2 regions of the Halomonas sp. NYA30 genome follow, and region 2 is predicted to be linked to the other one. Evidence: predicted binding sites of a transcription regulator. Region 2 holds the regulator's gene; the other holds the start of a gene.
The links. Region 2 encodes PhoB, which activates phosphate uptake and scavenging genes when phosphate is short. Its sites were predicted from a motif close to TGTCATANNNNTGTCANA; they were not measured.

Region 1 (3,113 bases), 1.5 Mb from region 2:
ATGAACTCCCAGAAGCTGTGCATTTGGAAAAAGCGCAGCGCCTCGGAAATAATCGAGAACAAAATGCCGAACGTAGTGAAAATCGAGATTAACGCTGCCCCGGCCAAGACCATACGGATGACCCGCTCAATGGCCTGACGGGCGTGAAAATCGGGTTTAACTTGGTTAAGACTTACCATCAGCCCTATGGCTGCAATCACCAAACTCGCGGACAGCAAATAGAGCGTGGGGATATCGGCGCCCATTAAAAGCAGCACAAAAGCCCCCAGCGTGCTCACTAGCACGGCTGGACCGGCAGTTGAGAGCACGGTAAACCAGGCGTATTGATCTGGCTGAGCAAACATCGCCGTGCCCGCACTGCGTAAACGGGTGGCTTTTGAACGGCCAGCAAAAAACGCCAGCAGCCCCAGCAGCAGTAACGCACCGCAAAAAATCAGAAGAAGCTGGTTAGTCTGCATCGAATTTCTCTCGCATTACTTAATGAAATCGTATTGGCGACTACTTTGGGGCACAAACATTACAGCAATGTGACAAACGCCAATATATCGCCGTCATAAAACGAAAGGCCGGCAGCTTTCGCTGCCGACCACTTTCATTTCTAACTTAACGACTTACTTAAGAACGTCTGCTGACATTGTAGTGCGATCTGCTACCGCTTGACGCCACTCTTCACGCTCGTCTTCCGGTAGAACGATCAAGCCGATATCTTTCAAGTAGCCATCTGCACCAATCATCATTTCGCTCATAAACATGTCGGTGTATTCGTACAGCGGCGGTACTTCTTCAGCGTGCTGGTTCTTCACGTAGAACCATAGTGAACGCGCAATAGGATAATCACCCGAGCTGATTGCTTCTGGCTCTGGCTCAACACCGTTGATGCTGGCACCGTTCAGCGTATCGGTGTTCTCTTCAAGGAACGAGTAACCAAAGATACCCATTGCACCGGTATCTTCGCTCAAGCGTTGAACGATCAGGTTGTCGTTCTCGCCAGCGTCGATATACACACCGTCAGAGCGAATTTCAGTATAGGCTTCTTCATACTCGTCCATCTCTTCGGAAGCAGCTTCCATAACCAGCTCTTCAAAAGCGTCACGAGTACCAGAAGTCGTTGGCGGACCATAGATAGAGATTTCGCGGTCTGGCAGCGAAGAATCAATGTCGCTCCAGTTGGTGTAGGGGTTGTCGACCAGTTCGCCGTCAACCGGCACCTGAGCAGCGACTGCCATGAAAATCTGTTCAAGCGTCAGGTCAACAACGTCATTTTCGTTGGATTGGCCTAAAACGATACCGTCAGAACCGATTTTAGCTTCGGTGATATCAGTGACGCCGTTCTCTTCACAACGCTCAAACTCCGCAACTTTCATGCGGCGTGAAGCGTTGGTGATATCAGGCGTGCCTTCACCAATACCATTACAGAACAGACGCAAACCACCGCCCGAGCCGGTTGATTCAATAACAGGAGTCGGGTTACCAGTAGTGGCACCGAACTCTTCAGTCACGTAGCTGGCAAACGGGTAAACAGTACTGGAACCTACGATACGGATTTGATCACGGGCCTGGGCAACACCGGCAACGCTCATTACAGCAGCCGCGATAACGGTGGTTTTTAGAATACGGTTCATGCGAAATACTCCTGTTCGTGTAGGGATCTAACCTTCGCAAGGCATACCTTGCACTGGTTCCATGACAACTTCATGACAGCAAGCAACACATGAACGAATTTTTGCTATACCGGGAAAATTCCCTTTGATTACAGCAGCAAGCCAAGCGCAGCCAAGGTACACAACGCCAGCGAAGCGCCTTGCAACAGACGTCTATCCAAGCGGTGGGCAATCGCGTCCGCCACTGCGTTACCCACCAGTACCGCGGGGAGAAAGGTAAGAGCCACCTGGAAATGCCATAGCTGAATCTGGTTGGCGAAGGCGAGAGTGATAATGGTCAACATTGAGGTCAAAATGAAAAAGGCGGCTAAGTTCCCCCGCACCCGATCAGCGGGTAAACCATGCATCAATATCACCATGGGTGGGCCACCGATGGCAGCAACGGTGCCAAAGATACCTGACAGTACACCAGCGCCGAATAGGGATATTCGATTTACCGGTAGTTTAAAACGGCACAGCGTCACCAACACAGCAAACAGCACGATGATTGCGATCAGCTTTTCTAACAGAAACATCGGCGCGGCGAGCAGAAGCCAAATACCCAGCGCATTGCCAGGCAGGCGCCCTACTAACGCCATGCCAATGGAATCCAGTCGCACCTCGTGCCAATAGTGACGCACCATCATTAATGAGACGGTAAAGCCAAACAGCACTAAAATGACCGGCACCAAGCGTGGCTCAAGCATCAGCAGCAACGGCGCCCCGATAACGGCCAAACCGAAACCGGTCGCGCGCTGGACAAAGGCACCCAGCAGCAGCACGGCTGCGCAGGCTAACCAGGTACTCATCGGCATATTGACCCAGGCCAGCATGCTATCCATCACGGCTGTTCATTCTTATTGCTCATTCCTGCGATTCATCCCTGCTACTCGCTTATGGCGGGCGACTTGGTTAATTTCCGCACGCCGATATTCCCCAACAGGGCAGCGCCCAACATAGTTAGCACCATTGGCCAAAGGTGTTCCACTTCAAACAACCCGACCAGCACCCCAGCGAGAGCGCCACAGGTAAACTGAATGCCGCCTAAAAGCGCCGTCGCGGTGGCACTGATATGGCCAAAGTGATCCAGAAGCGCCGAGATTGCGTTCGGGGTAATCAGCCCAATCATGCCGGTGAAGAGCATAATAAGCGGCACTACTAACATGAGTGACGCCATATTTAACGCGGTGACCAACACCAACCCTAGCGCCGCCACTAACTGTATCAGCAGCCCCAAGCGTAGATTTTGCTGTGGCGTGCGTTTGCGCAGCAGGTGGATATTGACACGATTGGAGAGCGCAATGACCAGCACGTTGACACCAAACACGAGCGGATAGGTGCCGGGCGATAGACCAAAATAGTCGAGATAAAGAAACGGCGAAGCCGTCACAAATGCAAACAGGCCCGCAAAGGAAGCGGCTACCGCGCAGATATACCCCATCCCTTCACGATGCTTGAGCACGCTGGCGTAAT
Region 2 (3,113 bases):
AGAGGATGAGGCACGGGCGTTGGGCATTGCTCCCAAACGCTACGCATGGCTGCGTGAAGTAGCGCTATGTTTAGATAATACACCGTGGGTGGTGGCGCGCTCCGTCGCCCCGCTCACGCAGTTAAAGGGCCAGCGTTTGGAAGGGTTAGGTGAGCGCTCGCTAGGCAGTTGGTTATTTCGTCAGCCAGGTTTAATTCGCGGGCCGCTTGAGGCCACCTCCCATCCCCCCTTATTTGCTTGTATGAACGGTATCGAAAGTGACTGTACCTGGGGCCGACGCTCGGTGTTTTATCACGGCGGGCTGTCGTTATTGGTGCAGGAGTATTTTTTGCGTGCGATGGCGGATGACCTTGATCTGCCATCGCGCTAGGCTAGCGCCTGCATCTTATTTTTCGTGAGGTAAGCATGGATCGTTCACTGTTGCGGCCGAAGGGATGGGCTCGCGTGGCAGATTTTATACAGCTGATGCGTTTGGATCGACCCATTGGCACTTGGCTGTTGATGTGGCCGACGCTTTGGGCGCTGTGGATTGCCGCTGAAGGGGTACCCGGCCGTGATGTGCTGCTGATTTTTGTGGCCGGTGTTTACGTCATGCGCGCGGCTGGCTGCGTGGTGAACGATTATGCTGATCGCCATTTCGATGGCCATGTGAAACGTACTAAGCATCGCCCGCTCGCCACAGGTCGAATCAGCGAAACCGAGGCTCAATTGCTGTTTATTGGTTTGGTGGCCGCAGCGTTTATTCTGGTGTTACTGACTAATTGGTTTACGGTTCTGCTCTCGCTGGGTGGGGTATTTCTGGCGGTTATTTACCCGTTCATGAAGCGTTATACCCACTTTCCCCAGGTGGTGCTGGGGGCGGCATTCTCATGGGCAATTCCAATGGCCTTTGGCGCCGTGCTGGGCCATGTGCCGTTGGAAGCGTGGCTGCTTTTCTGTGCAAACGTGCTATGGACGGTGGCGTACGACACGCAATATGCCATGGTCGATCGCGACGATGATTTAAAAATTGGCATTAAATCGACAGCCGTGCTGTTTGGCGACGCGGATCGCCTGATAATCGGCCTACTTCAGGTAGCCACCCTGGGGTTGCTGGCATGGGTAGGCTGGCGGGTCGGGTTAGGTGGGTTCTTTTGGCTAGGGCTCGCTGCAATGGCGGCGACTTTCCTGCATCAACAGCGCTTAATTCGTTATCAGGAGCGAGATCCCTGTTTCCAGGCGTTTCTGAATAATCACTGGTCGGGGCTGCTGCTTTTTGCTGGTATTGCGCTAAGTTGGTGGCCTGCGGTGGGTCAGTAACTGCCATTGTCATGTAACTGTCATCAAGTCATGGTGTTATCGTCACTGACATGTCATTGAACTGTTTTCTTTGAACTGGCTTTTTTGCACACCGTGAGGCTCTGGTATGACCGCCAAAACCGTTCTGATTGTCGATGATGAATCGTCGATTCGCGAGATGATCGCGGTAGCGCTGGAAATGGCTGACTACCGTGTGCTCGAAGCAGATAACGCCCAGGATGCTCATGCCATGGTGGTTGACCACCAACCTGATTTATTGCTGCTTGACTGGATGATGCCCGGCACTAGCGGTATTGAACTGGCTAGGCGGTTGAAGCGCGAAGAAGCCACCGCCGAGATCCCCATTATTATGCTCACCGCTAAAGGCGAAGAGGATAATAAAATCCAAGGGCTTGAAGCCGGTGCCGATGACTATATCACCAAGCCCTTTTCGCCCCGCGAATTGGTGGCACGGTTAAAAGCAGTGCTGCGCCGCGCGACGCCGCGTGGCGTTGAAGATCCGATTGAGATTAATGGCCTGCTGCTTGATCCGGTAAGCCACCGGGTAAGCGCTCACGGCAAAGCGTTGGAAATGGGACCGACCGAGTATCGTCTTCTGCAGTTTTTTATGACCCATCAAGAGCGCGCTTACACACGTAGCCAATTGCTTGACCAAGTATGGGGTGGCAATGTGTATGTCGAAGAGCGTACGGTCGATGTGCATATTCGCCGCTTACGAAAAGCGCTGGGCGATGTGCATCAAAACCTGATTCAAACGGTTCGGGGTACCGGATACCGTTTCTCTGCACGGGTGTAAATGTGCGCCTATGGAGCCGTGAACTGTGGCGTCTAGCGTGGCTGGCCACACTGGGTACTTGCTTAGGCTGGTTATTGGGCTCAGCAGGGCTAGGGCTTGCGGCAGGGCTTGCAGTATGTCTGTTTTATCACTTGCGGCAGCTACGCAAACTTTATTTATGGCTAACCCTACATCCTCACGATGAGCCTCCTGCCGCTCACGGTATGTGGGGTGAATTGTTTGATCGTTTATACCGCTATCAGAAAAGCCAGCGTATAACGCAAAGTCGGCTGCGCGCTACCTTGGCCCGTATTCAAGAGTCGTCTGAAGCGATGCGCGACAGTGTGGTCATGCTCGACCGCCACGGTGATCTGGAGTGGTGGAACAGCGCTGCAACGAACATGCTGGGGCTACAAACTGCCCATGATCGTGGTCAGCACATTACCAACCTACTGCGTGAGCCAAGCTTCATCCGCTACTTTAACGCGCGAGAGTATGGCGAGCCGCTAACGCTGACGTCGCCGATTGATGAGCGTCGAATCCTGCAGTATCAAATTACCCTGTACGGCGACGATGAACGGCTGGTAATGGCTCGGGATATCACGCGCTTGCACCGCCTGGAACAGATGCGGCGCGACTTTGTTGCCAACGTCTCTCACGAGCTGCGCACGCCGCTAACCGTCCTTTCCGGCTATCTGGAAACCTACAGCGATATTGCTGACCAGTTGCCTCCGCGTTTGGGTAAAAGCATCAACCAGATGCAGGAACAGACGCAGCGAATGCAAAATCTGGTCAATGATCTATTGCTGCTCTCCCGGTTGGAAATCGACCAGGGTGGGAAAGATCACCATCCGCTGTCGCTAGGGCCTTTGCTACAAAGCATTTGTGATGATGCGCTGGCGCTGTCGAATCAGCGTCATACCATTACTGTCGCGCTTGAAAGCGATGCACGCCTGCTGGGTAGTGAACAGGAGATTCGTAGCGCCATCTCTAACCTCGCCTTCAATGCCGTTCGCTATACGCCAGCAGGTAGCCACAT

Region 1: ACWI0H_RS13675 (PstS family phosphate ABC transporter substrate-binding protein) is a predicted target of PhoB. The motif match lies at 1,683-1,700, and genes of this name have one in related genera.

The regions. Positions count from the first base shown of each region.
Region 1 covers NZ_OZ334477.1:2,935,340-2,938,452, forward strand. The annotation lists gene pstC (phosphate ABC transporter permease subunit PstC) at 1-458, opposite strand, end outside; gene ACWI0H_RS13675 (PstS family phosphate ABC transporter substrate-binding protein) at 612-1,622, opposite strand; gene ACWI0H_RS13680 (sulfite exporter TauE/SafE family protein) at 1,751-2,482, opposite strand; gene ACWI0H_RS13685 (multidrug effflux MFS transporter) at 2,527-3,113, opposite strand, start outside.
Region 2 covers NZ_OZ334477.1:4,476,607-4,479,719, forward strand. The annotation lists gene ACWI0H_RS20770 (chorismate--pyruvate lyase family protein) at 1-370, shown strand, start outside; gene ubiA (4-hydroxybenzoate octaprenyltransferase) at 406-1,299, shown strand; gene phoB (phosphate regulon transcriptional regulator PhoB) at 1,406-2,095, shown strand; gene phoR (phosphate regulon sensor histidine kinase PhoR) at 2,098-3,113, shown strand, end outside.